DNA from 4 places in the Streptomyces sp. NPDC111628 genome. Region 1 is predicted to be linked to each of the others. Evidence: riboswitches for the same ligand, from Rfam matches in the RefSeq annotation. Region 1 holds a riboswitch; each other region holds the start of a gene.
The links. Region 1 has a riboswitch for cyclic di-AMP ahead of ACZ7MF_RS02230 (transglycosylase SLT domain-containing protein). Riboswitches for the same ligand answer to the same signal wherever they lie in the genome.
Positions count from the first base shown of each region.

Region 2: another riboswitch for cyclic di-AMP. It lies ahead of ACZ7MF_RS25860 (M23 family metallopeptidase); the one in region 1 lies ahead of ACZ7MF_RS02230 (transglycosylase SLT domain-containing protein).
Region 3: another riboswitch for cyclic di-AMP. It lies ahead of ACZ7MF_RS29995 (M23 family metallopeptidase); the one in region 1 lies ahead of ACZ7MF_RS02230 (transglycosylase SLT domain-containing protein).
Region 4: another riboswitch for cyclic di-AMP. It lies ahead of ACZ7MF_RS10050 (M23 family metallopeptidase); the one in region 1 lies ahead of ACZ7MF_RS02230 (transglycosylase SLT domain-containing protein).

Region 1 is NZ_JBVKBZ010000001.1:452,794-460,349, reverse strand. Features, by position in the region: gene ACZ7MF_RS02240 (LolA family protein) at 1-382, opposite strand, end outside; gene ACZ7MF_RS02235 (polyprenyl synthetase family protein) at 641-1,651, opposite strand; cyclic di-AMP (ydaO/yuaA leader) riboswitch at 2,359-2,527, shown strand; gene ACZ7MF_RS02230 (transglycosylase SLT domain-containing protein) at 2,532-3,023, shown strand; gene ACZ7MF_RS02225 (HAD family hydrolase) at 3,076-3,885, opposite strand; gene fahA (fumarylacetoacetase) at 4,251-5,510, shown strand; gene ACZ7MF_RS02215 (M56 family metallopeptidase) at 5,739-6,677, shown strand; gene ACZ7MF_RS02210 (GntR family transcriptional regulator) at 6,881-7,556, shown strand, end outside.
Region 2 is NZ_JBVKBZ010000005.1:17,776-25,331, forward strand. Features, by position in the region: gene lhgO (L-2-hydroxyglutarate oxidase) at 1-351, shown strand, start outside; gene ACZ7MF_RS25840 (Dabb family protein) at 382-792, opposite strand; gene trmB (tRNA (guanosine(46)-N7)-methyltransferase TrmB) at 917-1,732, shown strand; gene ACZ7MF_RS25850 (PrsW family intramembrane metalloprotease) at 1,742-3,136, shown strand; gene ACZ7MF_RS25855 (aldo/keto reductase) at 3,161-4,105, opposite strand; gene ACZ7MF_RS25860 (M23 family metallopeptidase) at 4,258-5,301, opposite strand; cyclic di-AMP (ydaO/yuaA leader) riboswitch at 5,312-5,469, opposite strand; gene ACZ7MF_RS25865 (PP2C family protein-serine/threonine phosphatase) at 5,694-6,914, opposite strand; tRNA gene ACZ7MF_RS25870 (tRNA-Met) at 7,100-7,173, opposite strand; gene ACZ7MF_RS25875 (dihydrofolate reductase family protein) at 7,244-7,556, opposite strand, start outside.
Region 3 is NZ_JBVKBZ010000006.1:115,654-123,209, reverse strand. Features, by position in the region: gene ACZ7MF_RS30010 (bifunctional acetate--CoA ligase family protein/GNAT family N-acetyltransferase) at 1-1,934, opposite strand, end outside; gene ACZ7MF_RS30005 (HPr family phosphocarrier protein) at 2,137-2,418, shown strand; gene ACZ7MF_RS30000 (GntR family transcriptional regulator) at 2,556-3,251, opposite strand; gene ACZ7MF_RS29995 (M23 family metallopeptidase) at 3,372-4,136, opposite strand; cyclic di-AMP (ydaO/yuaA leader) riboswitch at 4,149-4,313, opposite strand; gene ACZ7MF_RS29990 (M16 family metallopeptidase) at 4,505-5,893, opposite strand; gene ACZ7MF_RS29985 (M16 family metallopeptidase) at 5,890-7,278, opposite strand.
Region 4 is NZ_JBVKBZ010000002.1:493,663-501,218, forward strand. Features, by position in the region: gene ACZ7MF_RS10030 (aspartate aminotransferase family protein) at 1-1,209, shown strand, start outside; gene ACZ7MF_RS10035 (helix-turn-helix domain-containing protein) at 1,283-1,897, shown strand; gene ACZ7MF_RS10040 (DUF6126 family protein) at 1,894-2,013, shown strand; gene ACZ7MF_RS10045 (tyrosine-protein phosphatase) at 2,035-2,832, opposite strand; cyclic di-AMP (ydaO/yuaA leader) riboswitch at 3,270-3,429, shown strand; gene ACZ7MF_RS10050 (M23 family metallopeptidase) at 3,432-4,373, shown strand; gene ACZ7MF_RS10055 (SGNH/GDSL hydrolase family protein) at 4,618-5,403, shown strand; gene ACZ7MF_RS10060 (TetR/AcrR family transcriptional regulator) at 5,470-6,069, opposite strand; gene ACZ7MF_RS10065 (MBL fold metallo-hydrolase) at 6,242-7,435, shown strand; gene ACZ7MF_RS10070 (lysophospholipid acyltransferase family protein) at 7,546-7,556, opposite strand, start outside.

The DNA.
Region 1 (7,556 bases):
ACACCAGCTCGGTGAGCTTGGCCGAGGGGTCGGCGGCGGAGCCCTCGTCATCGCCGCCGGAACCCGGACCTCCGGACATCCCGGACATCAGGCCGCTCTCCAGCCCGCCGAGGTCCGGCAGACCCAGGTCGGTGTTGATGCGCACCGTGCCGGACAGCTGCTGGACGTCCGACTTGGCGATCTTCTCTATGAGCTGCTCCGCCGTGACCTTCGGCAGGTCGGGGTCGCCGGAGTCGGCGAGCGCGGGGACGAGCCCGATCGTCGCGGCCGCCACTCCCATCACCGCGACCGGGACGACGTACCGCGCGGCCTTGCGCCGTCCGGCCCGCAGCTCCTCGCCCTCCCCGGCGGTCGTGTTGTCGTCGGAATCGATCGGTGCCATGTGTGCCCTACCTCCGTCGTCGGCGGCGGCTGTCTCGCGACCTCGCACTCGTTCACCCGTGAGCCGCCATTCTCACCCGAATCGGTGAGGATTGGTGTTTTTCCGTGGTGTCCATCTGACCAAATCGCCGGAGCACAAGCGTCAGACCGCGGGCTCAACTCCGCCTACTCCTGCGGGATGACACGCAGGGGTGCCGACTCCCCCGGCCCGTAGGGGACCGCGACGGACCGCGGGGCGGCGACGGACCGCGGGGTGCGGTCAGCCGGCCCGGTGGACCACCGCGTCGCACAGCTCCACCAGCGCGGCCTTCGCGTCGCACTCCCGCAGCGGGGCCAGCGCGGCCCGGGCCTCCTCGGCGTACCGGACGGTGTCCCGGCGGGCCTGCTCCAGCGCGGGGTGGGCGCGCAGCAGGCGCAGCGCCTCGGCGTGCCGCGCGTCGTCGCTCAGGTCGGAGTCGAGCAGCTCGCACAGCGCGATGTCCTCGGCGAGCCCCAGCCGGGCCGCCCGCTCGCGCAGCCGCAGTACGGGCAGAGTGGGGATGCCCTCACGCAGGTCCGTGCCGGGCGTCTTGCCGGACTCGTCGGAGTCGGAGGCGATGTCCAGGACGTCGTCCGCGAGCTGGAAGGCGACGCCGAGCCGCTCGCCGTACTGGGTGAGGACGTCCACCACCGTCTCGTCGGCGCCGGACATCATCGCGCCGAACCGGCAGGAGACCGCCACCAGGGAGCCCGTCTTGCCGCCCAGCACGTCCAGGTAGTGGTCGACCGGATCGCGGCCGTCCTGCGGGCCGGCCGTCTCCAGGATCTGACCGGTGACCAGCCGCTCGAAGGCGAGGGCCTGGACGCGGACCGCCTCGGGGCCGAGGTCGGCGAGGATCTGGGAGGCGCGGGCGAACAGGAAGTCGCCGGTGAGGACCGCGACCGAGTTGTCCCAGCGGGTGTTCGCACTGGCTACGCCGCGCCGCACGGCGGCCTCGTCCATCACGTCGTCGTGGTACAGCGTGGCGAGGTGGGTCAGCTCCACGACCACGGCCGAGGGCACGATCCCGGGGGCGTAGCGGTCTCCGAACTGGGCCGAGAGCATCACCAGCAGCGGCCGGAACCGTTTCCCGCCGGCCCGCACCAGGTGCTGGGCGGCCTCCGTGATGAACGGCACCTCGCTTTTGGTTGCCTCAAGCAACCCTTCCTCGACAGCAACCAATCCGGCCTGGACATCGACTTCCAGAGCCTGGTCCCGCACGCTCAGCCCGAACGGCCCGACGACGGTCACGAGGGGTCTCCTGTCTGCTGGTGTCTACTGGCGATTACCTGGTTTGTCGATAGGTCGCTGCCACCACTCAAGTCAGCGTATCCGGTCACGTTTCGATCACCGCTAGCGCCCACCGTTACAGGCTGGTCGGTATCGGATCATGAACGGTATGTTTTTGATCAGGTGATATGAGCAGATTTTGATTGATATCGCCAGAGGGGACGAGCCGGAGCCGGAGGGCGAACGGGCCGGAGCCGCCACCGAAGATCCCACCACTCCTCCCAACGGCCCGCACTTCGAGAACGTCACCCGATCGACAAGCCCGCCTCCTCCCCGCTCCCCCCTCCGCACCCTCCCCCTCTGCACCCTCTCCCTTCGCACCCTCTCCCCTTCCCCGCTTCCCGCCCCTCCCGGCTCGACACCCGAAGCCGTCCCCACCCGCGGCCGGTTGACCCCTAGTTGGGGTTAATGCCCTATTTGCCGTACTTGTTGAAGCCAGTGAGTTGGCTCACTCCGGACGCCCCGCAGGCAACCCCGTCGGAACCTGTGCCCTCCCTTTGCCCCGCAAGCCAGTTGGGGATTGACAGCAGCAAAGGATCAAGAGCCTCAAAGGCCTCAGACCAAGGTCAACAGGCATGTTGGGTGATTCCTGCACTTGTTCCGGACATGTGCTCTCGCATACGTTCCCGGCCTGTCGGGTGGACGCCGAATCCTGCCACCGCCCGTCGCACAGTCATCCACCCAACAAACTCGCAGGCAGGAGCGGGGGACCCAGGTAAGTCGCCGCACCGGTCACCACCGGAGCGGCTCGGGGTGAAGCCGTACCCGTCAGGGCACGGCCGGGCACCTCCCCGCCCGAACCCGACAGCTCACCTCGTAGGCGTAAGGAGAGGGACATCGCATGTCTGCCAACGGTCAGAACCGTCACGCCCGCACCAGCCGCCTCGCCCGCAAGCTCGCCGTGGCCGGCACCGGTGCCGCGGTGCTCGCGCTGCCGCTCATCGGCGCCACCACCGCTTCCGCGGCCACCCCGGCCGCCGCCACGACCGCCACCACGGCGGCCACGACTTACCCGGACAACCTCGACGGCTGGATCCGCGAGTCGCTCGACATCATGGCCCAGCACGGCATCCCCGGGACCTACGAGGGCATTCACCGCAACATCATGCGTGAGTCCTCCGGCAACCCGCTCGCCATCAACAACTGGGACATCAACGCCATCAACGGCACCCCGTCCAAGGGTCTGCTCCAGGTGATCGACCCGACCTTCCAGGCGTACCACGTCGAGGGCACCTCCTGGGACCCGTACGACCCGGTCGCCAACATCACCGCCGCCTGCAACTACGCGGCCGACCGCTACGGCTCGATGGACAACGTCTTCAGCGCGTACTGAGCCGCCCCGCCGCGGTAGCGCGTCACGCGGCAGCGCACCGAGCGGCAGCGCATCAAGAAGTACCGAAGATCCGATCGAGGACGACGGCCACGCCGTCGTCCTCGTTCGTCGTGGTGACCTCGTCGGCCACCGCCTTGAGTTCGGGGTGGGCACCGGCCATGGCGACACCGTGGGCCGCCCACTGGAACATGGGGATGTCGTTGGGCATGTCCCCGAAGGCGATCGTCCGCCGCCGCTCCAGACCCAGGTGCTCGGCGGCCAGCGCCAGACCGGTGGCCTTGGTGATGCCGCAGGGCTGGAGCTCCACCGTGCCGGGCCCCGACATGGTGACCGTCGCGAGGGAACCGACCACCGCGCGAGCCGTCGCCGCCAGTTCGTCGTCGGTCAGCTCGGGGTGGCGCAGCAGCACCTTGCTGATCGGCGTGGACCACAGCTGCGCACGCCGCTCGACGCGCACCGCGGGCAGCGTCGGGTGGGGCATCAGGTAGCCCGGCTCGATGAGGGTCAGCCCGTCGACGCCGTCCTGGTCCACGGCGGCGTGCACCTGGCCCACCTCGGCCTCGATCTTGCCGAGCGCGGTCTCGGCCAGCTCCCGGTCCAGGGTGACCGACCACAGCATCCGGTGCGCGCCGGCGTCGTACACCTGCGCGCCCTGTCCGCACACCGCAAGCCCCGTGCAGCCGAGCCGGTCGAGCAGGGAGCGCACCCGGGGTGCCGGGCGCCCCGTCACCACCAGGTGCCGCGCACCGGCCCCGGCGACCCGCGCCAGCGCGGCCAGCGACCGGTCGGAGACGGTGTCGTCGCCTCGGAGCAGCGTGCCGTCCAGGTCGGTGGCGACGAGTGAATATGCGGTGCGGTCCATGATCAGAGAATACGGACACCGCACCCGTCCGACTCACCCGTGACCGCTTCCGAACGAGGGCGTAGCGAGTGCGCTCGAACCCGCACGGGGTTGCACGAAGAGGCCCGATGATGTCCGAATCCTGACACATCATCGGCTAAAGCCGGTTCAGGGCCTGTGTCCCGGTTGGCAGCGACATGGCACGCCGACCATCCGCAGGCGCCAAGATCGCGTCCCGGGCCCCGCCGCCTTCGGTCGCACTGCCCAACAGCGGCACGTCACCCGTAACGTGTGGCCCGACCACGTGTCACGCGACGCACACCGATCGCGTGGCGCACACGGCGCGCACGGCGCACATGGCGAGCACGAAAGCGAGGCAGCACCCGATGCCCCCCTTCGATGTCCCCGAGGGCGACCCCTTCGGCCCGCACAACCTTCCGTACGGCGTGTTCTCGATCCCCGGCTCGCTCGACCGCACGGACCGGACGGTCGGCGTCCGGCTGGGCGACCACGTCCTCGACGCGGGTGCGGCGGCCCACGCGCTCGGCTCGCCGTACGCGGCCCTCCTCGCGCAGCCCACCCTCAACCCGCTGCTGGCGGCCGGGCGCACGGCGTGGTCGGACGTGCGGCGCGCGCTGACGGCGTGGGTGACGGTCCCCTCCCACCGCGAGGCCCTGGAGCCGTTCTTCCACCCGCTGTCGTCGGTGACCCTGCACCTGCCCTTCGAGGTCGCCGACTACGTCGACTTCTACGCCTCCGAGAACCACGCCCGCAACGTCGGCCAGATCTTCCGCCCCGACGCCGCCGACTCCCTCACCCCGAACTGGAAGCACCTCCCGATCGGCTACCACGGCCGCTCCGGCACGGTCGTCGTCTCGGGCACGGACGTCGTACGCCCGTCGGGGCAGCGCAAGGCCCCGGCCGACGCCGCACCCGTCTTCGGCCCGTCCGTCCGGCTCGACATCGAGGCGGAGGTCGGCTTCGTGGTCGGTGTGCCGTCCGAACTGGGCAGTCCGGTCGCGCTCGGCGACTTCCGCGAGCACGTCTTCGGGCTCTGCCTGCTCAACGACTGGTCCGCGCGGGACGTCCAGGCCTGGGAGTACGTCCCCCTCGGTCCGTTCCTCGGCAAGTCCTTCACCACATCGGTGTCGGCGTGGATCACGCCGCTGGACGCGCTGGAGGAGGCCCGGGTGGCGCCGCCCGAGCGCACGCACGAGCTGCTGCCCTATCTGGACGACACGGACACCGACCAGGACGACCCCGGCGGCTACGACCTGCGGATCTCCGTCGCCGTCAACGGCCACGTCGTCTCCGAGCCGCCGTTCTCCACCATGTACTGGACGGCCGCCCAGCAGTTGGCCCACATGACGGTCAACGGAGCCTCGCTGCGCACCGGCGACCTCTACGGCTCGGGCACGGTGAGCGGGCCCACCGAGCGGGAGCGGGGGTCGCTGCTCGAACTGACCTGGAACGGCCGCGACCCGCTGGAACTCCCCGACGGCAAGCGGACGTTCCTGGAGGACGGCGACGTGGTGACCCTGTCGGCCTGGGCCCCGGGACCGGACGGTGTCCGGGTGGGACTGGGAGAGGTGACCGGGCGAGTGGTCGGCCGGGGGGTCGGGCAGGGCGTCGGGCAGGGCGCCTGACGGTACGCCCGACGCTGCGTCCGACGGAATGCGGGGCCTGTACGCCCAAGGTCCGTACGTCCAAGGTCCGTACGCCCAGGTTCCGGAAACGGTGTCCGCCGACACCTGACTCACACCGCCCGGCCCCGTCATACTGGCGTCGGGCGGTGTGCGCGCACGGCCCGGCCCAGCACCACCCCTGTACAGCCAGAGCCGCCCATCCTTCGACCAGGATCCGGAGCCAGTGGCATGACCGTCTGCCTGCTCCTGCTGTTCGTCGTCGCCGTGACCGCCGCGGTGCCGGTGCCCCGCGCGCTGACCCGTTCCGCGTGGCCCGAGCGGGATCCCGTGGTCGGGCTGTGGGTGTGGCAGTGCCTGGTCGCGACGGTGCTGCTGTGCTGCCTGACGGCACTCGCCCTCGGCGCCACCGCCGTCTTCGGGACCGTCCGCGCCCAGCTCTTCGCGCCGGCGCCGCCCGCGGTGACCGCGGCGTACAACCTCTCCGCCGGCCCGGTCTGGGCGGCCGCTCTCACCCTGCTGCTGGCGGCGGGTGCCGCCTGGACGACCGCGATGCTCGCGCGTGAACTCGTCGAGGCCCGCCGCCGGCGCGCCCGGTCCCGCGCCCACCTGCGCGAGCGCGCCCCCGACCTGCCCGCCGGGCTCCCGGCCGCCCGCGGTCCCCTGCTGGTTCTGGAGGACGAGTACCCGGACGCCTGGTGGATGCCCGGCAGCCCGCCCCAGCTGATCGTCACCACCGGCGCCCTGCACCGCCTCACCGACCATCAGCTGGACGCCGTCCTCACCCACGAGCGCGGCCACGCCCGGGCCCGCCACGACTGGCTGCTGCACCTGTCGACCGCCCTGGCCACCGGTTTTCCGAGCGTCCCGCTCTTCGCCCACTTCTGCGACCAGACCCACCGCCTGGTCGAGCTCTCGGCCGACGACACCGCCTCCCGCCGCTGCGGCCACCTGACCACCGCGCTGGCCCTGATCGAGCTGAACCAACACCGCGGCGTCCTCTCCTGCGCCTCCAGTCACCGCCTCCTCGGCGAACGCGTCGACCGCCTCCTGGAACCCCGCCCTCGCCTGCCCCGCCGTCACCGGGCCCTGACCACGGCGACAGCAGCCCTGGTCCCGCTCATCCCCCTCCTCATCACCTTCGCCCCGGGCCTGACGGCCCTGGCCTGACGGCGCCCGCCCCGGTACGGGCACCTCGCTACCCCCGGCAGGGAGCGACCCGCGCAGGAAGACCCCCGGCTGGAAGACCCCCGGTGGCAGAACTCCCCCACCCTCAAGAGAAACCGCAGCTCACCCGTGCGACCGGCGGAGCCCCCGGTGGCGCAACATTCCAGCAACACCACTAATCCGACCGGATAGGTATGGTTCCAGCCATGCCGCCCACCGACCGCATCCGAGACCACGCCGGCCAGGGCGCGACCACCGTCGCCGCCCACCGCACGCGGCGCCGGCTGCGCGCCGACCGGGCCCGTCAACTCGCCGATCTGCTGCGCCGCCAGCTCCTCGACGACGCCTTCCCCGACGGCACCCTCCCCCACGAGGACACCCTCGCCGCCGACTACGACACCACCCGCAACACTGTCCGCCAGGCGCTCGACCTGCTGCGCGCCGAAGGCCTCGTGGCCCGGCAGCCCGGCATCGGCACGGTGGTCGTGGGCCGCAAGTACGCCCACGGGCTGGACCGTCTGATGGGCCTCGCGGAGACCCTGCACGAACACGGCCGCGTCACCAACGAGGTCCGCACCACGGTCCCCGTCCCGGCCCCCGCCCCGGTCGCCGAGCGCCTCCGCGTCCCACCCGGCGCCGACGTCCTCTACATCGAGCGCCTGCGCCGCCTGAACGGCGTCCCCCTCTCCCTGGACCTCACCTACCTCCCCCTCGACATCGGCACCGACCTGCTCGGCGCCGACCTGGAGAACACCGACGTCTTCCGGCTCCTGGAATCCGTCACCGGCCGGCCACTCGGCCACGCCGAGATCACCCTGGAGGCCGTCACCGCCGACGCGCACTCCGCCGCCGTACTGGAGGCCCCGCGCGGCACGGCGGTCC
Region 2 (7,556 bases), on a different contig from region 1:
GTGCGCCCCCGCGAGCTGGGCGCGACCCTGGCCTGGCCGGGTTCGTGGCGGATAGCCCGGCGGCACTGGAGGTACGGCGCGGGCGAACTGCGCCGGTCGCTGTCCAGGAGCGCCTTCACGACGGCGGTCCGCAGGCTGCTGCCGGCGGTGCGGGAGGACGACCTGGTCGCGGCACCCGCCGGGGTCCGGGCGCAGGCGGTGCTCGCGGACGGCACGCTGGTGGACGACTTCCTGATCAAGGAGGGCGCCCACGCGGTGCACGTCCTGAACGCGCCGTCGCCCGCGGCGACCGCGTCCCTGCCCATCGGCCGGGAGGTGGCCCGCAGAGCGCTGGCGATGCTGGCGGACTAGAGACGACCACCCGGCGGACTGGCGGACTGGCTAGCCGTGCCCGGGCGCGCTGCTGCCCTCGTACGAGCCGAGGCCCTCGATCAGGGCGACGAGGGCCGGGTCCCCCGCGAAGCGCTCGGCGTGGATCTGCCGGATGCGGTCGCCGGTGGCCGGGTCCTCGTCGTCGGTCAGGTCGTGGGAGACCATGTGCCGCACCAGCGGCAGTCCGATCTCGTCGACCCGCCGGTGCAGCGGAGCGTGCATGTACGCCCGGTAGGCCTCGATGTCCTCGACGGCGAACATCGCTCCGTAGTCGAAGTCGCCGCCCACGTCGCGCCCGACCGTCCAGTACGCGACGGCGTCGATCTCGCGCCCCATCCTGCGGAGCATCTCAAGAGCTTCCTCGACCTTGTCCCGGGGTGCGTCGGGTCGCATGGCAAGGCGGATCTGGTGGTGAATCACGGTGGCTCTCCCCACGGCTACGACTGTCACGTCAACTGGCGCTTCAACCAATCGCTTACGTTATAGACTCTAACTACTTCGACAGGCAGTCGCAACCACGTGCGCGGTCTAAAATCGACGCATTGTGTCTGACTCCCACCACACCTCCGATGCCGCATCCCCTTCCCTGCGGCACGTCCGCGCCAAGGGCGAGTCCCGCTTCCCCGACGGGCCGAAGGCCGATCCCGCCGGTTCGCACTTCGAGCGGCGGATCCGCAGCTTCCAGCCCCGGCGGAGCCGGGTGACCGCCGGGCAGGCGGACGCGCTGCAACGGCTGTGGCCCGTGTGGGGACTGGACATCGACGGCCAGCGGATCGTCGACCTCGCCGAACTCTTCGGCAACGCCCGGCCCGTCGTCCTGGAGGTCGGCTTCGGCATGGGCGAGGCCACCGCCCGGATGGCCGCCGCCGCCCCGGACACCAACATCCTCGCCGCCGACGTCCACACCCCCGGCCAGGGCAACCTGCTCGGCCTCGCGGAGCGACAGGAGCTGTCCAACATCCGGGTGGCCAACGGCGATGCGATCATCCTGCTGCGCGAGATGCTCGCCCCCGACTCCCTCGCCGGGCTGCGCGTCTACTTCCCCGACCCGTGGCCGAAGAAGCGGCACCACAAGCGCCGGCTGATCCAGCCGGAGTTCCTGACCCTGGCCGCGGCCCGGCTCGCTCCGGGGGCCGTGGTGCACTGCGCCACCGACTGGGAGCCGTACGCCGAGCAGATGCTCGACGTGCTGACCGCGCACCCCGACTTCGAGAACACCGTGCCCGGCGGCGGATTCGCGCCACGCCCCGAGCACCGGCCGCTGACCCGTTTCGAGGGCCAGGGACTGGACAAGGGACATGTGGTGAACGACCTGCTCTTCCGTCGCGTACAGCACAAGGAGCCGCCCCCCACCGGTTAGGGTCCTGCCGTGGCCACCTGTCCCCCGTATCCGACCCATGTGCACCGGCATACGCACTGGTGGCAGCGGACCTGGGTCCGCTACGGCGCGCTGATCACCCTGCTCGCGCTCTCCGGCCTGGTGATCCTGGCCCTGGTGCGCGAACAGACCGGCACCCAGGGGTTCCTGGTGGGGCTGGGCCTGGCGGTGCTGCCGGTGCCGCTGCTCATAGCCGCGTTCCGCTGGCTGGACCGGGTGGATCCCGGCCCCTGGCGGAACCTGCTCTTCTGCTTCGCCTGGGGGGCCTGCGCGGCGGCGCTGATAGCGATCGTCGCCAACAGCTTCGCGACCCGCTGGATAGCGACCGCGACCGCCGACCCGGCCGGCGCCGACACCCTGGGCGCCACGGTGATAGCGCCGGTCGTCGAGGAGTCCGCCAAGGCGGCCGCCGTCCTCCTGGTCTTCCTCTTCCGCCGACGGGACTTCACCGGCATCGTCGACGGCGTGGTCGTCGCCGGGGTCACCGCCACCGGCTTCGCCTTCACCGAGAACATCCTCTACCTGGGCACCGCCTTCGGCACCGACCAGCTCACCGGCGACAGCGGCATCGCCTCCGTCACCGCGGCGACCTTCTTCGTCCGGGTCGTGATGTCGCCGTTCGCGCACCCGCTGTTCACCGTGCTCACCGGCATCGGCTTCGGCATCGCCGCGCTCTCGACGGGCCGGCACCGCCTGCGCCGGGCGCTGCTCCCGCTGGCCGGGCTGCTGCTCGCGATGGGCGTGCACGCCCTGTGGAACGGCTCGGCCGCGTTCGGCGAGTACGGCTTCTTCGCCGTGTACGCGGCGTTCATGCTGCCGTCCTTCGGCCTGCTGACCTGGCTGGTGATCTGGACCCGGCAGCGCGAACTGGGCACCGTGCGGGCCGAGCTGCCCGCGTACGTCATGGCCGGCTGGCTCACGCCCGCGGAGCCGTACGCGCTCGGCTCGATGCGGGCCCGCCGCATTGCCCGGCAGTACGCCCGCCGGCACGCCGGGAAGGAAGGGGCGCGGGCGGTGGCTCGGTACGAGGCCTGCGCGACCTCGGTGGCGTTCCTGCGGCAGCGGGGCCGCCGGGGCCGGGCGGGCGCCGACTTCGCCGTACGGGAGCGGGCGCTGCTGGACGCCCTGTGGCACCTGCGGGACCTCGCCCGCCCGGCACTGGACTACGCCGCCCGGGCCACCGCCCCGCCGCCCGTGCCGGTGCCGCCGTGGGCGTATCCGTACGGCGGCACGCACGGCGCCTACGGTCCCCATGCCGGCGCATACGGCCCCCGTACCGCACCCAGCCCCTACGCCCCGCAGGCCCCCTACGCCACACAGGCCCCGCACAACCCGTACGCACCGCCGTACCACCCGTACGCCCCGCCCGGCCCCCACCGGCCGTAGGTCCGCGGCGCGCGGACCGCCCGCTCAGGCGGACGCCCGGGTCAGCCTCCCGACCTCGTCCTCCGTCAGGCTCAGCTCGGCCACGCCCAGCAGCGCCGGCAGCTGCTCCACCGTGCGTGCGGAGGCGATCGGCGCCGCCACGGTCGGCCGGGCGGCCAGCCAGGCGAGGGCGACCGTGGCGACGGGAGCCTCGTGGGCCGCGGCGATCTCGTCCAGGGCGGCCAGCACCCGGCGGCCCCGCTCGGTCTCCAGGTGCTTGGCCGCACCGCCCGCCCGCGGGCTGTCCACCTCCGTGCCGGGCCGGTACTTGCCGGTGAGGAAGCCGGCCGCGAGGGCGTAGTACGGCACGGCGGCGAGACCCGCCCGCTCGGCGAGGTCGCGCAGTTCGCCCTCGTACGTGTCGCGGGAGACCAGGTTGTAGTGCGGCTGGAGGGCGACGTACCGGGCGAGGCCCTCGCGGTCGGAGAACTCCAGGGACGCCGCGAGCCGCTCGGCGGAGATGTTGGAGGCGGCGATGTGCCGCACCTTGCCGGCCTTCACCAGTGCGTCGAGCGCGCCGACGATCTCCTCGACCGGCACCTCGGGCTTGTCGAAGTGGGTGTAGTAGAGGTCGATGTGGTCGGTGCCCAGGCGGCGCAGTGAGGCGTCGGCCGCGGCCTTGATGTTCGCGGCGGACAGGCCCGGGTACTCGGGGTGCTGGCTGACCTTGGTGGCGAGGACGACGTCGTCACGGTTGCCGCGGGCCGCGAACCACTGGCCGAGGACGGTCTCGGACTCGCCGCCGCTGTTGCCGTCGACCCAGGCGGAGTAGGAGTCGGCGGTGTCGACGAAGTTGCCGCCGGCCGCCGTGTAGGCGTCCAGGACGGCGAAGGACCGGTCACGGTCGGCCGTCCAGCCGAAGACGTTGCCGCCGAGGGCGAGGGGGAAGACCTCGAGGTCGGAGGAGCCGAGCTTGCGCAGAGAAGTCATGTAGGGAGTCAACGACCGTGCCGGAGCGGGCGATTCCGGCAGGCACGCAAAATCCCCGCAAACCAGCAGCGCAGCAAACCGGCAGCCCTGACGTCGGGGGGTCGCCGTCAGGACCGCCGGTGATCAGCGGGGCGCGTCGTGGGCGGCGCGGATCAGGGGGTGAGCCCCTTGCTCTGCAGCCAGGACATCGGGTCGATGCCGGTGCCGCCGTCGGTGTGGACCTCGAGGTGGAGGTGGGCGCCGGTGACGTTGCCGGTGGCGCCGACGCGGCCGATGACGTCACCGGTGGTGACCTTCTGGCCGACGCTGACGTTGATGGAGGACTGGTGCGCGTACCAGAGCTCGGTGCCGTCGTCGAGGGTGAGCACGGTCTTGTAGCCGTACGACCCGTCCCAGCCGGCCGACGTGATGGTGCCGCTGTGCACCGCCTTGAGCAGCGTGCCCGTGGGGGCGGCGAAGTCGAGGCCGGTGTGGTGACCGGAGGCCCAGAGGGAGCCGGCCTGGTTGAACGTGGAGGAGATCGTGTACGAGGAGGTCGGCAGCGTGTACTGCTTGGCCAGCTTCGCGAGCCGCTCGGCCTCGGCCTTCTTCGCGGCCTCCTCCTCCGCCTTCTTCTTGGCGGCGGCGGCCTTCTCCTCGGCCTCCTTCTCCGCCTTGGCGGCGGCGTCGGCGGCCTTCTTCTCGGCCGCGGCGGCGGCTTCGGCGGCGGCCTTGGTCTCGACCTGCGCCTGCTGCTGCTCGGCCTGCGCCATGATCCGGGCCCGCAGCGACTCACCGGCGCCGGTGGTGTCGGTGCCCTCCGCGCTGTCGGCGGCGGCGGCCTGGGTGATGCCGCTGAGCGGGGTGGCGGAACCCTCGGGCTCCGACTTCTCGTCGTCGCCGGGAAGGAGCGAGCCGACGTTCGGCAGGTCCGGCATGGAGATGGACACCGGGGGCTTGCCGGTCTGCGCGCTGGCCATGCCGCCCGCTCCGACGGCGGCTATGACACCGACGCCGAGGACGGTGGAGCTGCGGGCGAGTCCGCCGCGCTGCTTGGCCACGCGGTGCCGGCCGCGTACGGGACGGATGGACTCCGCGGTGGGATTCCACTCCTCCCAGGGACCCTCTTCGGCGCGGTAGCCGTCGTAGCCGAAGGTGTCGGTGCCGTGCCCACTGGGCGCGGACGGGGCCTCGGGGGCAGGCCGGTTTGACGCCACGTGGGCGTACTCCTTTCCTTCCTTTCGCCTACCGGGTTAGCTGACGGGTTCGGAGCAGGAAGGTCTCCTACGGGTGTCTGCCGACCGTGTTTCCACGACGGCATACGCCCGATTCACCCCAATGTGGTGGTTCCCCGGTTCCCTTGCGGGATTCGGCGCGTGCGCACGGAGCCGCCTTCTGTGACGGCTGGGACGACCGCGCTGCGTTATCGAACGTTAATAGACGCGAGGCTCCGATTCCAAGCCGTTCCTCTTGATCATTACCGAATACCGCCGGGACGTACGCCTCACGACCGGTGAAAACCGGGCGAGTTGACCGGGCCTCAGTATTCCTCTTCGCCGCACTTTCTTCTGACGGTGTATCAGTTGTTATGCGGAGGGGGGTCGTACTGTCACGGCTCGTGACAATGATCATGATCGCCGGGCCGGGGACGCCGGACGGCGAGCAGCGCCATGTCGTCCGCCATGCCGCCCCCGGAGTGCCGGCGCACGTCCTCGGCGAGGGTGCCGAGCAGGCTCGCCGGATGCGGGAAGACGCGGCCGGCCAGCCGCGCCTGCGGATCGTAGAACTCGCCCTTCGCGTCGCGGGCTTCGGTCAGCCCGTCGGTGTAGAGCAGCAGCGTGGCCCCGCCGGGGAAGGCGGCCTCCTCCGCCCGGTCGGGCCACACGCCCAGCTCGCCCATGCCGAGCGGCAGCGCCGACTCGTGGGCGGGCAGCGGGCCGAGGGTTCCGTCGCCGTAGAGCAGCAGGGGCGGCGGATGGCCGCGGTTGACGATGCGGACGGTGCCGTCGCCGTGCGGGAGTTCGGCGAGGACGGCGGTGGTGAAGCCCTCGAAGGCGTCCAGTCCGTCGCGCCGGGTGCCCTCGCGCGCCAGCGCCCGCTCAAGGCGCTGCGCCACCGCCTCCAGCGTCGCCTCCTGCTCGGCCGCCTCCCGGAAGGCGCCGATCACGACGGCGACGGCGGCCACCGCGCCCATGCCCTTGCCGCGCACGTCCCCGACGATCAGCCGGACGCCGCGGGCGCTGTCCTGCACGGCGTACAGGTCACCGCCGATGAAGGCGTCGGCCTGCGCGGCCTCGTAGCAGACGGCGATCTCGAAGCCCGCCATCCGCTCGGCGGGTTCGGGCAGGACGGCGCGCTGGGCGGCCTCGGCGATCTCGCGGACGGAGACGAGGCGCTCGCTGCTGCGGCGGACCATGCCGTTCACGAGGACGGCGAGCACGGCGACCGTCGCGATGGTGATCAGCTCGGTGAGGGAGTCGACGTAGTGGATGACGCCCTTGCCGAGTTGCAGCGCGATGACCGCGGCGACCACGGCGACGCCGGTGAGCGCCGTGCCGCGCCGCGAGTAGAGGGGGGCGGCGATCAGGGGCGCGGCCGTGTAGAGGGGCCCGGCGGTGAAGTACCTCGGGGTGAAGATGTCGTACAGGATGGCGACGACGATCAGCAGCACGGGGAGCGCGTGCACGAAGGTCCGCCCGTACCCGGCCCGCCGGCGGGGCGGTGGTCCCGGGGGCGGCCCGGTCGGCGCCTCGTCGCCGAGGCCCGGGTCGGGCACGGGATCGCCGGGGAGCCTGCCACCGGCCCTGGCGGCCGCTCCCTCGTCGTCCACGTCACCTGGCCGCACCACTCGTCTCCCGCCGCCCCGTACGTCCGCGCCGCTTGCCGTCCCGGACTCCAGGGTTCCGGGGGCGGGGGCGGGCGGCGAGCGGTGAGGGGCCGACCGGATGACACGGGGCACCTGCGGAAACGCACCGAGGGCCGGAACCCTTTCGGATTCCGGCCCTCGGCCTTCAGTAGCGGGGACAGGATTTGAACCTGCGACCTCTGGGTTATGAGCCCAGCGAGCTACCGAGCTGCTCCACCCCGCGTCGTTGTGTTCACCACTGTACGTCATCCCGGGGGCGGAATGCACATCGGTATCTCCTCGCCCCGCTCTCCCTACCCCTCCAGGTGGCGGTTGGGCGCCTTCGCCCGCTGCGCGTACTCGGCCAGTACGACGACGACGGCACCCGCGGCGGTGAGCACCCCGCTGCCGTCCGCTCCCGCCACGAAGGTGTCCGGCTCCCGCCAGGCCGTGACGACCCGGCGCACCCCGGCGTCGAGGATCAGCCGGGCGCAGGGCGCGGGCCGCGAGGCCCGGCGGGCACAGGGCTCCAGGCTGCTGTACACGGTGGCGCGGGCGAGCCGCGGGTCTTCCGGGCCGACCTTGGCGAGCGCGGCCTCCTCGGCGTGCACGACCGGATCACCGCCC
Region 3 (7,556 bases), on a different contig from region 1:
GGAGCCGCCTGGGAAGTGGTGCCCGTGGTGGCCTGGGAGGCGGTGCCCTGGGCCGTCTGCGGGGCCGTGCTCGTCGCCGCGGACAGGGCCTCCGCCAGGCCGCCCAGCTCCACGTGGACCACGAGGACGGGCTTGGTGGGGACCGCGGCCGCCGCCGAGCGCAGCGCCTCCGCGAGCGCGGCGTCCCCGGCCGCCCCCTCCCCCACCGTCGGGATGGCGGTCACCACGACCGCGTCGCACGTGTCGTCGGCCAGGGCCCTGGCCAGGGCCGCGTGGAAGTCGTCGGCCGAGGCGGCGGTGGTCAGGTCCAGCGGGGGCTGCGGGCGCAGTCCCTCGGAGAGGCACGCGTCGTAGGTGAGCAGGCCCAGGGACTCCGAGTTGCCCAGGATGGCCACCCTCGGTCCGGCGGGCAGCGGCTGGCGGGCGAGGAGCAGCCCCGCGTCGACCAGGTCGGTGATGGTGTCGACCCGGATCACGCCGGCCTGCCGCAGCAGCGCGGAGACCGTCGCGTGGGGCAGCCGCGTCGCCCGTACGGCGTGCCCCTGGGGTGCCACGCCGCCGTGCCGGGCGCCCTGCACCACGACCAGGGGCTTGGCGGCCGCCGTACGCCGGGCCAGGCGGGTGAACTTGCGCGGGTTGCCGATGGACTCCAGGTACATCAGCGCGACGTCGGTGTCCGGGTCGTCGTACCAGTACTGGACGACGTCGTTGCCGGAGACGTCGGCGCGGTTGCCGGAGGAGACGAAGGTGGAGACGCCGGTGTGACCGGTGACCCCGCCGCCGCGCCGGTGCAGCCGGGAGAGCAGGGCGATGCCGATGGCGCCGGACTGGGCGAACAGGCCGATCCGCCCGGGGCGCGGCATCTCGGGGGCGAGGGAGGCGTTGAGCCGCACGTCCGGGGAGGTGTTGATGATCCCGAAGGCGTTGGGCCCGATGATGCGCATGCCGTACGTGCGCGCGTGCCGCACGAGGGCGCGCTGGCGTTCGCGTCCCTCGGGGCCGCTGTCGGCGTATCCGGCGGAGATCACCACCAGTCCCTGCACCCCGTGCTCGCCGCAGGCGGTGACGACGTCCGGGACGTGCTCGGCGGGCACGGTGACGACGGCGAGGTCGACGGGCCCGTCGATGTCGCGCACGGAACGGCACGCCACAACCCCGTCGAGCTCCTTCATGTCCTCGGGGAAGGCCCTGTTCACGGCGTACAGGCGCCCCGTGTAGCCGGCGTCCCGGATGTTGCCGAGGATGCTGCGGCCGACGCCGCCCGGGGTGCGGCCGGCGCCGACGACCGCGACCGAGCCGGGCTGCAGCAGCCGCCGGACGGAACGGGCCTCCGCGCGGTGCTCGCGCGCGTACTGCACGGCCAGCGAGCGGTCGGTGGGTTCGAGATCGAACTCCAGGCGGACCACCCCGTCCTCGAAGCTCCGCTTCTGGGTGTACCCGGCGTCCATGAAGACTTTGATCATCTTGTTGTTGGCGGGCAGCACCTCGGCGGCGAAGCGGCGGATGCCCCGCTCCCGGGCGACGGCCGCGATGTGCTCCAGGAGGGCGGAGGCGACGCCGCGCCCCTGGTGGGCGTCCTGGACGAGGAAGGCGACCTCGGCCTCGTCGGCCGGTGCGGTGGCGGCTGTTCCGCCGGCCCCGATCCGGTCGTAGCGTACGGTGGCGATGAACTCGCCGCCGATGGTGGCCGCGAGTCCCACCCGGTCCACAAAGTCGTGGTGCGTGAAGCGGTGGACGTCCTTGGCGGACAGGCGAGGGTACGGCGCGAAGAAGCGGTAGTACTTCGACTCGTCGGAAACCTGCTCGTAGAAGCTGACCAGGCGCTCGGCGTCGTCAACGGTGATGGGGCGGACGCGCGCGGTGCCGCCGTCGCGCAGCACCACGTCGGCTTCCCAGTGGGCGGGGTACTCGTGCCGGTCCGACGAGGTCTGCATGGGCCCCAGAGTACGGCTCGCGTACGACAACGGCGCGGGGCAGTCTGTGGGGGACGGATGCCCGGACCGAGGCCGCGGTCCGGGACCCGTACGGGGCGGCCCACGTGGTCGTCCCGGCTTGCTTCACGATGTGGGAAACTGGTCTAGACAAGACTGGTCTAGACAACTTCAACGCCTCTGAACACCTGAAGGGCAGCATCACATGGCTGAGCGCCGCGTCAACGTCGGCTGGGCCGAGGGTCTCCACGCCCGCCCCGCCTCCATCTTCGTCCGAGCCGCCACGGCCACAGGCGTCCCGGTGACGATCGCCAAGGCCGACGGGTCCCCCGTCAACGCGGCCTCCATGCTGGCCGTCCTCGGCCTCGGCGCCCAGGGGGGCGAGGAGATCGTCCTCGCCTCCGACGCCGAGGGCGCTGAGGCGGCCCTGGACCGGCTGGCGAAGCTGGTCGCCGAGGGGCTCGAGGAGCTTCCCGAGACCGTCTGACGGACGGAACAGCAGCACCGAAAGGCCCGCCGGGACCACCGGACGGGCCTTTCGCCTTTTCCGCTGCCGCTTCTCTCCATTCGGGACGCCAGAAATAGCCGACCAGAATTCCCCCGCTTTTGTATACGGAACCTGTGTTACCGGAGCGGGCTCGCGGTGTTTACGGAATGTTGCGTATTCCTCACACGCTCCGTCGCCGCGCCGCCGGAGGCGAATCGGAGCCGGTGACCGGATGCCGACCGCTCGATGTGCAGCGTCATGAGCGCCCGCGCGCGTTCGCCGTCGCCCCGGGCCACGGCATCGGTGATCGCGGCGTGCTCCGCCCAGTCCTCCACCGGCCCGACCGGCGCTTCCACGACGTACATCCAGGCGATCTTGTGGCGGAGCTGGGTCAGCAGCGCGGTCAGCGAAGGGCTGTCCGCCGCCCGGGCGAGGGTCTCGTGGAACCAGCCGCCCAGGGAGCGCAGCTCGTCCACGGTGCCCCGCCTGGCCCGTTCCTGCCCCAGCCGGACCAGACCGCGCAACACCTTGAGGTGGGCGTCGGTGCGCCGCCGGGCGGCCCGGGAGGCTCCGAGCGGCTCCAGGAGCGTGCGGGTCTCCAGCAGGTCGGCGGCCTCCCGCGCGGTCGGTTCCGCGACGCACGCGCCCGCGTGCCGCCGGGTCACCACGAAGCCCTCCGCCTCCAGCGTGCGCAGGGCCTCGCGGACGGGGACCCGGGAGACGCCGTAGCGGCGGGCGAGGATTTCCTCGGTGAGCCGGCTCCCGCGTCCGTGGACGCCGGCCACGATGTCGTCCCGAATCGCCGTGCACACCGAATGCGCCGGAATACGCATGACCGACCTCCGCCTTGATCCCCTGAAACGCCGACGATGGACGCGCTTTCAGCGACTCTAGGCCAAGCAAGCCGGTATGGAATACAAAAAGCCCCGACTCGGGAAGCCGGGGCTTTTTCGTCAGACGTTCACGCCGTGGGAGCGGAGATAGGCGACGGGGTCCATGTCCGAGCCGTACTCGGGGCTCGTACGGGCCTCGAAGTGCAGATGCGGTCCGGTGACGTTGCCGGTGGCACCCGAGACGCCGATCTGCTGGCCGGGCTCGACCGACTGGCCGACCGAGACGCCGATGGACGACAGGTGCCCGTACTGCGTGTACGTGCCGTCGTGCATCCTGATCACGACCTGGTTGCCGTACGCGCCGCCCCAGCCGGCCTCGACGACGGTGCCGACGCCGACGGAGTGCACGGACGTGCCGCTGGAGGCGTGGAAGTCGATGCCGGTGTGGCTGCCGGAGGACCACAGGGAACTGCCCGCCTGGTAGGCGGTGGAGACGTACGAGGCGGTGATCGGCGCGACGAAGGTGTTGAGGCGCTTGCGCTCCGCCTCCCGCGCGGCGCGCTCCTTGGCCTCGCGCGCCTCCTTGGCCGCCTCGGCCGCCCGCTCGCGGGCCGCCTCCTGGGCCGCCTCGCGGGCGGCGGCGTCCGCGGCCGCCTGCTTCTGCGCGAGGGCCTGGGCGTCGATCTCGTCGGCTATGGAGTCGCCGATGGTGACGACCGGGGTGAGCCCGGTCTGTTCCGCCTCGGGCTCGGCGGCGAGCGCCGGAGCCGCGAGGGTGCCGACGACGCCGGTGGTGGCGAGGGCCGCGACCCCCGCCGCGCGGGCGGTGGTGCGGTGCACCCGGCTGGGACGGCGGTGCTTCCCGGTGGCGCGCGTGAACGCCATGTAGAGGCTTGTCCTTTCCTTCCCTCTCGCCTACCGGGTTAGCTGACGGGTTCGGAGGTGGAAGGTCTCCTACGGACCCCCTCGCGGTGCGCGCGGGCGTCCGATTCACCCCAGGGACTGCGATGGGTCCCCGGCTCCCCTGGCTCGCGCCGTACGGGGACTCGGCGATGACTGTCCGGTGCCGCGGGTGCGGCGCACTGCCTGACGAACAGCCCGGACGACGCTAAACGCGGCTGCGTTCAATCCTCAAACGCAACAGGCTTTTTGTAGCGCACGCCACAGGGCAGACGGGCAACCACTCCCCCAATCCGGACAAACGGCGGCCCTGGTGACACACCGGTCACCAGGGCCGCGGCACGCGCGTGCCGCTACTCGGCCGCCACCACGGTGACTTCGCCGATGCCGAGGGCCTCGACGGGCTCCTTGATCTGCGCCGCGTCGCCGACGAGGACCGTCACGAGACGGTCCACCGGGAAGGCGTTCACGACCGCCGCGGTAGCCTCCACGGTGCCCGTGGCGGCCAGTTGGCGGTAGAGCGTGGCCTGGAAGTCGTCGGGGAGGTGCTGCTCGACCTGGTCGGCCAGCGTGCCCGCCACGGCCGCCGCCGTCTCGTACTTCAGGGGCGCCACGCCCACCAGGTTCTGCACGGCCACGTCGCGCTCGGCGTCGGTGAGCCCCTCCGCGGCGAGCTTGCGCAGCACCGTCCACAGGTCCTCAAGGGCGGGACCGGTGTTGGGGGTGTCGACGGATCCGCTGATGGCGAGCATCGCGGCGCCCGTGCCGTCCGGCGCGGAGCGCAGGACCTGGCCGAACGCCCGCACACCGTAGGTGTAGCCCTTCTCCTCGCGCAGGACGCGGTCCAGGCGCGAGGTGAGGGTGCCGCCCAGGCAGTAGGTGCCGAGCACCTGCGCGGGCCACACGCGGTCGTGCCGGTCGGCGCCGGTGCGGCCGATCAGCAACTGCGTCTGGACGGCGCCTGGACGGTCCACGATGACGACCCGGCCCCGGTCGTCGGCGGTCACCGGGGGCACGGGGCGCGGCTGGGCGGCCGAGCCGGTCCACGCGCCCAGGGTGTCGCCGAGCAGCGCGTCCAGGTCGACGCCGGTAAGGTCGCCGACGACCACCGCGGTGGCCGTGGCGGGGCGGACGTGCCGCTCGTAGAAGGCGCGTACGGCCGCCGAGTCGATGGCCTCGATCGTTTCCTCGGTGCCCTGGCGCGGGCGCGACATGCGCGCGTCGGCCGGGAACAGCTCCTTGGAGAGTTCCTTGGCGGCACGCCGGGAGGGGTTGGCCAGCTCGTGCGGGATCTCGTCGAGCCGGTTGCGCACCAGCCGTTCGACCTCGCTGTCGGCGAAGGCGGGCGCCCTGAGGGCGTCGGCGAGCAGGCCGAGGGCCTTGGCGAGGCGCGAGGCGGGCACCTCCAGGCTCAGCCGGACGCCGGGGTGGTCGGCGTGCGCGTCCAGGGTGGCGCCGCAGCGCTCCAGCTCGGCGGCGAAGTCCTCGGCGGAGTGCTTGTCGGTGCCCTCCGAGAAGGCGCGCGCCATGATGGTGGCGACGCCGTCGAGACCGGCGGGCTCGGCTTCCAGGGGCGCGTCGAGGTTCACCTCGACGGCGACGACCTGCTGGCCGGGGCGGTGGCAGCGCAGCACGGTGAGGCCGTTGTCGAGGCTGCCGCGCTCGGGGGCGGGGAACGCCCACGGCTTGGGCTCGCCGGCCTGCGGCTGTGCGTGGAATTCCATGGTGGCGAGCTCGGTCACTTGGCCGCCTCCTCGTTCTCTTCGGTGGCGTCGGGCACGGACACAGTGACGGTCGTCCCGTCGGCGTCGGTCTCGTCGGCGGGGGCGGTGGGCTCGTAGACGAGCACCGCGCGGTTGTCGGGCCGCAGGCGGGCCTTGGCGACCTCCTGGACCTCCTCCGCGGTCACCTCGAGCACCCGCTGGACGGCGGTGAGGGCGAGCTGCGGGTCGCCGAACAGGACGGCGTACCGGCACAGTTCGTCGGCGCGGCCGGCGACCGTGCCCAGGCGGTCCAGCCACTCGCGCTCGAGCTGGGCCTGGGCGCGCTCCATCTCCTCGGCCGTGGGGCCCTCCTCGGCGAACCGGGCCAGCTCCTCGCCGATGGCGGTCTCGATGACCGGCACCTCGACGTCGCCGGACGTCTTCACGTCCAGCCAGCCCAGGGAGGGCGCCCCGGCCAGCCGCAGCAGGCCGAAGCCGGCGGCGACGGCGGTGCGGTCGCGGCGGACGAGGCGGTTGTACAGGCGGGACGACTCGCCGCCGCCCAGGACGGTCAGGGCCAGGTCGGCCGCGTCGCACGCGCGCGTGCCGTCCTCCGGCAGGCGGTAGGCCGCCATCAGGGCGCGGGCCGGGACCTCCTCCTCGACGACCTCCCGCAGTTCCCCGCCCATGACGTCGGGCAGCGCGCCGTCCCGGGGAGGCTGCTTGCCGTCGTGCGAGGCGATGGAGCCGAAGTACCTCTCGATCCACGCGAGCGTCCGCTCGGGGTCGATGTCGCCGACGACCGAGAGCACCGCGTTGTTCGGCGCGTAGTAGGTGCGGAAGAACGCGCGCGCGTCCTCCAGGGTCGCCGCGTCCAGGTCGGCCATCGAGCCGATCGGCGTGTGGTGGTAGGGGTGGCCCTCCGGGTAGGCGAGGGCGGTCAGCTTCTCGAACGCGGTGCCGTAGGGGACGTTGTCGTAGCGCTGGCGGCGTTCGTTCTTGACGACGTCCCGCTGGTTCTCCATCGACTCGTCGTCCAGGGCGGCGAGCAGGGAGCCCATGCGGTCGGCCTCCAGCCAGAGGGCGAGCTCCAGCTGGTGGGCGGGCATGGTCTCGAAGTAGTTGGTCCGCTCGAAGCTGGTGGTGCCGTTGAGCGAGCCGCCGGCGCCCTGCACCAGCTCGAAGTGGCCGTTGCCCTTGACCTGGGCGGAGCCCTGGAACATGAGGTGCTCGAAAAGGTGAGCCAGGCCGGTACGCCCCTTGACCTCGTGGCGCGAGCCGACGTCGTACCAGAGGCACACCGCCGCGACCGGGGTCAGGTGGTCCTCGGAGAGCACCACGCGCAGGCCGTTGGCCAGGCGGTGCTCGGTCGCTGTCAGGCCGCCGGAGCCTGCCTGGGCTGTGGCCGTGTGACCCATGGGCATGTACGTCCCTTCGATCGCGAGATCCTGGTGGAGTCACTGGGGTGAACCACCGGGTGGAATCCATGGGCGGAACTGCGGAATTCCGCCGGTCCTGCCACTGTATGCAAGCGTGCGGGCGGCCGGTGGAGTTCCCGGGGCTCGTACGCCGAGAGCGAGAACGCGGTTGACGGGCCGCCGGGGACGGCTGCGCGGACGGCGCCCCCGGACGAGGGCGTACCCTGCGGGCAGCGCCGGGCCGGCAGCCCGTGACGGGTCCTGGTCGGTGGCTGTCAGTGCCG
Region 4 (7,556 bases), on a different contig from region 1:
CTGGACATGCTCGCCGGGTTCGCGGTGATGGGCCTGGGCCGCCACCACCCGGTCGTCCGCAAGGCGCTGCACGACGTGCTCGATGCCTCGCTCGCCGACCTGACCCGCTTCGACTGCCCGCCGCTGCCGGGCCTGCTGGCCGAGAAGCTGCTCTCCTACAGTCCGCACCTGGACCGCGTCTTCTTCGGCAACAGCGGCACCGAGGCCGTCGAGACCGCGCTGAAGTTCGCCCGCTACGCGACCGGCAGACAGCGGATCCTGTACTGCTCGCACGCCTTCCACGGACTGACCACCGGCTCCCTCTCCGTCAACGGCGAGGACGGCTTCCGCAAGGGCTTCGCGCCGCTGCTGCCCGACACCGCCGTCCCGCTCGGCGACCTGGACGCCCTGGCACGGGAGCTGAAGAAGGGCGACGTGGCGGCCCTGATCGTGGAGCCGGTCCAGGGCAAGGGTGTGCACGAGGCACCGCCCGGCTACCTGCTCGCCGCGCAGGAGCTGCTGCACCGGCACAAGGCGCTGCTGATCGCCGACGAGGTGCAGACGGGCCTCGGCCGGACCGGCAAGTTCTACGCCTACCAGCACTCGGACGGCGTCGAACCCGACCTGGTCTGCGTCGCCAAGGCGCTGTCCGGGGGATACGTGCCGGTGGGAGCCACCCTCGGCAAGGACTGGATCTTCCAGAAGGTGTACTCCTCGATGGACCGCGTGCAGGTCCACTCGGCGAGCTTCGGGTCCAACGCACAGGCCATGGCCGCCGGGCTCGCGGTGCTGTCGGTGATGGAGAACGAGGAGATCGTCGCGAACGCCGCCGCGGTGGGGGAGCGGCTGAAGTCCCGGCTGGCGGAACTGGTCGACCGCTACGAGCTGCTCGCCGACGTCCGGGGCCGCGGACTGATGATCGGCATCGAGTTCGGCCGGCCCAGGTCCCTGAAGCTGCGCAGCCGCTGGACGATGCTGCAGGCGGCGCGGAAGGGACTGTTCGCGCAGATGGTGGTCGTGCCGCTGCTGCAACGGCACCGGATCCTGACCCAGGTGTCCGGCGACCACCTGGAGGTGATCAAGCTGATCCCGCCGCTGATCGTCGACACCGACGACGCCGACCGGTTCGTCGACGCCTTCACGGAGGTGATGGAGGACGCGCACCATGGCGGTGGCCTGATGTGGGACTTCGGGAAGACACTGGTCAAGCAGGCGGTGGCCAACCGCTGAGCGCAGCCTGTGAGCTTTTTGCCTCTGAGGCAAGGAATTTGCCTGTCGGGCAAGAGTCGGGCTCAATGGAGGCATGAGCTCCTCCGAGAACGGCCCCGCCGAGGGGGCGGTCGCCGTCGTCGCGCCCCAGCTGCGTGAGCTGCGGCGGCGGGCCGCCCTCACCCTGGAGGCCGCGGCCCGCGCCGCAGGGCTCTCGCCCGCCCACCTTTCCCGCCTGGAGACCGGGCAGCGCCAGCCCTCGCTGCCGATGCTGCTCTCCCTCGCCCGGGTCTACGGTACGACCGTCGCCGAGCTGCTGGGTGAGACGGCCGCCGACCGGGACGCCGTCGTGCGCGCCGCCGACATGGAACCCACCGCCGCGGGCGGCTGGACGTACTGGCGGGCCGGAGGGCCGGGCCGCGGCATGCAGGCCCTGCGTGTCCAGGTTCCGTACGGCTCCCAGGGCGACGTCGTGCGGGTGCACCCCGGTGAGGAGTGGCTCCACGTCCTCCGCGGCCGGTTGCGGCTGCGCCTCGGGGACACCGAGCACCGGCTCACCGCGGGGGACAGTGCCCACTTCGACTCGATGACCCCGCACCGGATCGCCGCGCAGGACCCCGACGGGGTCGAGCTACTGTTCGTCCACACCCTGCTGCAGAGCCCGACGGCCGCCCTGTGCCTCGGCCCGACCCCCGGAGAGACGCCATGAGTGCCACGGAGGAGAAGCTCCCGCGCGCCCTGTGGGTGCGACTGATCATCTACATCGCCCTGGGGCACGTCTTCGGCGGCTTCCTCTACCTGCTGTTCGAGGTGGGCGCCAAGTAGCGCCGTCCGCGGGCGGGTGACTCAGTCCAGCATCCGCTCGCGCAGCCGCTCCCGGGTCCCGGGAGTGAGCCGCAGGCCCTGCTCCAGGTAGGCGTCCACGCCGCCCCAGGTCTCCTCGACGGTCTCGAAGGCCGCCGCCAGGTACTCGGCGCGCGCGTCGAACAGGGGACTGAGCAGCTCCATGACCTCGGGGGAGTAGGCCGAGGCCGCGGAACCGCTGCGGCGCACCTTGTAGCGGCGGTGTGCGGCGTTCGACTTCAGGTAGTCCTCGACGACGGCATCCCGCTCGACACCCAGGGCGAGCAGGGTGACGGCGATCGACAGGCCCGCGCGGTCCTTTCCGGCGGCGCAGTGCATCAGGGCCGGGACGCTGTCCTCGGCGAGCGCGTGCAGGATGCGGGAGTGCTCCGCGGTGCGCTCCGTGACGATCGAGCGGTACGAGCCGATCATCCGGCCCGCGGCCTTGCCGTCGGCCAGAATCTCGCGCAGCTGGTCGAGGTCGCCGTCACGGACCATCTTCCAGAACTCGGCGCCGTCGGCCGGGTCGCTCAGCGGCAGGTTCACATTGCGCACGCCCGGCAGCTCGACGTCCGGGCCCTCGAGCTTCTGGTCGGCCGCGTTGCGGAAGTCGAAGATCGTGTGCAGGCCCAGCGAGGCCAGGAACGCGGCGTCCTCCCCGGTGGCGTGCGCCAGGTGACCGCTGCGGAACAGCACCCCCTGCCGCACCCGCCGCCCGTCCACGGTCGGCAGTCCGCCCACGTCCCGGAAGTTGCGCACGCCGGTCAGCTCGGGTTCGGTCGACGGGACCTGCTGCGTCACGGGGGCTCCTCCCACTCCGCCCCGCCGCCGCTGCTCGCCGACGGGCTCCACCCGACGATACGGCATCACCTGTGCGCGAAACCTGTGCGCGAAATGGCGTTCCGAGGGATATTCCGGACCGATAAGAGCCTTCTGTCCGAATTGGCACCTTAATAACAACTGGCCCTGAAATGGCGGAGGGTGAAGGAGGGGTGCGTGAGCAGCGTCATATCCGTGACCGTGCGTTGCCCGTCATGTTCACGTAATTCAACTGTTTCTCAAGGGGCTTCAGGTAAAAGCGCGCGGCGGAAATCGACGCAGGGTTACCGGATATTCCCGTAAAGGATCAATCGGAACACCTGTCGAGGGAACCCCTCGCTTGTCCCTGTGCGTCTTGGTCCCTTACGTTCACCACCGATCCGGACGGACGCCTAATCCTGCCGCCGACCGGAGCCCGCACTCATCGACCACCCGTACACGGCAGGAGCGGGGGACCCACAGGTAGAACTGCCTGTTCCGGTTCCCGGAACGGCTTGGGGTAAAGCCGCGTTTCGGCGCGGCCGGGCATCTCCAGCCCGCACCCGACAGCTCACCTCGCAGGCGCCGGAGAGGAATTCGCCATGCCCGCGAAGGGTAAGCACCGCCGTACCAGGGCCATGCGCCTGACCCGCACCATCGCCGTCGCCGGTACCGGTGGCGCCGCGCTCGCGCTCCCGCTGATGGGTGCCGCCGCCGCCAACGCCGCTCCCGCGCACTCCGTCTCCGAGCAGGCCGTGCAGTCCGTTCCGACGTCGGCCAAGAAGGCCGCCGCCGAGAAGAACTCCGACTCGCGCACGTACACCGTGAAGAGCGGTGACTACCTCTCGAAGATCGCCGACGAGCAGGACGTCGACGGCGGCTGGAAGAAGCTCTACGCGGACAACCGCGAGGCCGTCGGTTCCGACCCGTCGCTGATCCACCCCGGGCTCAAGCTCTCGGTCGGCGGCCAGGCCGCCAAGTCGTCGGCGCCGTCCTCCGCGCAGTCGCAGAAGCCCGCGCAGAAGTCCGCCGAGAAGTCTGCCGAGAAGCCCGCCGCCGCGAAGCCGGCTCAGAAGTCGACGGACGCCGAGAAGGCTTCCTCCTCGGACACCGGCAGCCAGTCCACGGGCACCACCAGCGGCTACACCTCCCCCGTCGCGGGCGGCACCGTCGGTACCCCGTACCACCAGTCCGGCAGCATGTGGTCCAGCGGCTACCACACCGGCACCGACTTCGTCGTCCCGACCGGCACCTCCCTCAAGGCCGTCGGCGCGGGCACCGTCGTCTCCGCCGGCTGGGGCGGCGCGTACGGCAACCAGGTCGTCATCCAGCTCGCCGACGGCCACTACGCCCAGTACGCCCACCTCTCCTCGCTCTCCGTCTCCGCCGGTCAGTCGGTGACGGCGGGTCAGCAGGTCGGCCTCTCGGGTGCCACCGGCAACGTGACCGGCCCGCACCTGCACTTCGAGATCCGCACCACGCCGGACTACGGCTCGGACATCGACCCGCTGGCGTTCCTGCGCTCGCACGGCGTCTCCGTCTGACGACCGGTTCCGCGCGGCCTCCGCGCCCCGAAGGCCGGACCCCAGATCCCCGGGTCCGGCCTTCGGTGTGTCCGGACCCCGGTGTACTCGCCGTACGGGCCCTCGCCGTATTCCGGAATTGACGAATACTTTAGGCGTGGCCTTTCTCACCGCCCGTCAATCCCTTCCTACGGTCGCGTAGGTCACATTCCAAGGTGAATCATGGGCCGATGTGGCAGACGATTCGAAGAGTGACAGCAGAGCAGTGATCGGGTCGTACGTGGCAGTGGGGGACAGCTTCACCGAGGGCGTCGGCGACCCCGGCCCCGACGGGGCGTTCGTCGGCTGGGCCGACCGGCTCGCCGTACTGCTCGCGGACCGGCGCCCCGAGGGCGACTTCACGTACACGAACCTCGCCGTGCGCGGCAGGCTCCTCGACCAGATCGTGGCGGAACAGGTCCCGAGGGTCGTCGGACTCGCGCCGGACCTGGTCTCGTTCGCGGCGGGCGGCAACGACATCATCCGGCCCGGCACCGATCCCGACGAGGTCGCGGAGCGTTTCGAGCTGGCGGTGGCCGCGCTGACCGCCGCGGCCGGAACCGTCCTGGTGACCACCGGGTTCGACACCCGCGGGGTGCCCGTCCTCAAACACCTGCGCGGCAAGATCGCCACGTACAACGGGCACGTCCGTGCCATCGCCGACCGCTACGGCTGCCCGGTGCTCGACCTGTGGTCGCTCAGGAGCGTCCAGGACCGCAGGGCGTGGGACGCCGACCGGCTGCACCTGTCGCCGGAGGGCCACACCCGTGTGGCGCTGCGCGCGGGGCAGGCCATGGGCCTGCGCGTCCCGGCCGACCCGGACCAGCCCTGGCCGCCCCTGCCGCCGCGCGGCACGCTCGACGTCCGGCGCGACGACGTGCACTGGGCGCGCGAGTACCTGGTGCCGTGGATCGGACGCCGCCTGCGGGGCGAGTCGTCGGGCGACCACGTGACGGCCAAGGGGACGCTGTCGCCGGACGACATCAAGACGCGGATCGCCTCGGTGGCCTGACGCGAAGGTCGGTGGTGTCGCGACGGAGGTCGGTGGTGTTCCCGGCGGGCCGGTGTCCCGGCGGTGCTAGCGCCGGGTCGGTGTCAACGCCGCCCGCTCCAGGCCCAGTTCGCGGGCCAGGGCCTCGTCCACCCACTCCTGCGCCCGGGCCCGCGACACCGTGCCCGTGTACGACGTGAGCTGCACCGCCAGCCCGTCCAGCAACGCCGTCAGCCGCAGGGCCGCGGCGTCCGGCTCGGGGCAGGAGAACTCGCCGGCGGCCACGCCCTCGGCGATGACCTCGGCGATCGCCGCCTTCCACTGGCGGTCCAGCTCGCGCGTGACCTCCCGCAGTGCGGGCTCGCGCGGCGCCGCCGCCCAGCCCTCGATCCACAGCCGCCAGCCCTTGGCCGGACCGGTCGGCGCATACCACCGCACGGCCGCCCGCAGCCGGCGCAGCGCCGACGTACGACGGGCGAGCAGCCCCCGCAAGTGGGCGAGGTCGTCCTCGGCGGCATGGGTGAACGCGGCGGCGACCAGGCGCTCCTTGGTGGAGAAGTGGTAGAGCACCAGGGCGTTGCTGACGCCGAGCGCCGCGGCCACGTCGGCGATCCGCAACGCCGCCACGCCCCGCGCCGATATCTGCTCGATGGCGGCGCCCAGCAACTCCTCGCGCCGCTCCGCCACGCTCAACCGCACTCTCCCCACGCACGTCACCCTATACAGGCGCCCGGACGGGCGCCGACGCCCTTCCCGGTCGCGGCGGACCGGGGGAACACGGATGTGACATCCGTCGTTCGAGGTGACGTAGGACGAGAAGACCATACTGAGAGCCTGAACCACTCCACCTGGAGGTACCGTGGCCGCTTTCCGTTCCCCGAGTCCCGGGCTCAGCGTGCCCCGGCCCGCGGCCTTCGGCGTGGACCCGAGCGGTGAGCGCATGGCGCGCATCCGCAGATCGCCGCACTTCCGCGACGGCGTCTTCCAGAATCCCGGGGGGACCGCCCGGACCCGGCCCTCCGGCTCGGCCGCCGAATTCGCCAAGATCTACTTCAACAAGGAGGCGCGGCAGCGCCGGTCTCCGCAGGGACCGATCCCGGTGCACGCCACCACCCTGGCCGACCTCGCCCGGCCCCCCGCCACCGGGCTCCGGCTGACCTGGATGGGCCACTCCAGCGTGCTCGCCGAGATCGACGGGCAGCGCGTGCTCTTCGACCCGGTCTGGGGTGAGCGCTGCTCCCCGTTCCCCTTCGCCGGCCCCAAGCGCCTGCACCCGGTGCCGTTGCCGCTCGCCGCCCTGGGCCCGGTCGACGTCGTCGTCATCTCCCACGACCACTACGACCACCTGGACATGCCCACCATCAAGGCACTGGCCGGCACGGACACCCTGTTCGCCGTGCCGCTCGGCGTCGGTGGCCACCTCGAACACTGGGGTGTCTCCCCCGACCGGCTGCGCGAGCTGGACTGGCACGAGTCGACGCGCGTCGGCGGCCTCACCCTCACCGCCACCCCGGCCCGGCACTTCTGCGGGCGCGGGCTGCGCAACACCCAGCACACCCTCTGGGCGTCCTGGGTCGTCGCCGGTGCCGAGCACCGCGTGTACCACAGCGGGGACACCGGTTACTTCGACGGTTTCCGCGACATCGGCGCCGCGCACGGCCCGTTCGACGCCACGATGATCCAACTCGGGGCGTACGCCGAGTTCTGGCCGGACATCCACATGACCCCCGAGGAGGGCGTCCGTGCCCACCTCGACCTCCAGGGCGGCCGTCCGCACGGCGCCCTGCTGCCGATCCACTGGGGCACCTTCAACCTGGCGCCGCACGCGTGGGCGGAGCCGGGGGAGTGGACGAAGGACGCGGCCGAGGATGTCGGTCAGGCGGTGGCGTTCCCGCGTCCGGGCGAGCCGTTCCAGCCCGCGGGGACGCTGCCGGTCGAACCGTGGTGGCGGGCGGTGTCGGCCCCGATGGCGCACCCGTGGCGGGGGCAGAGGGGTGCTGAACGTCTGGCTGGGACGGGCAGGGGTGATCTCGACCTCGCAGGGGAGCGGTGAGGTCGGTCGGGGACGGGATCTGGGAGATGGTGCGGACGCTGGAGTGTCTCCCCGCCGACGAGCAGGATCGTTTGCCGCGAGCCTCGGGCGGGACGCCCCACCTTCCGCCTTCAACTGTCCA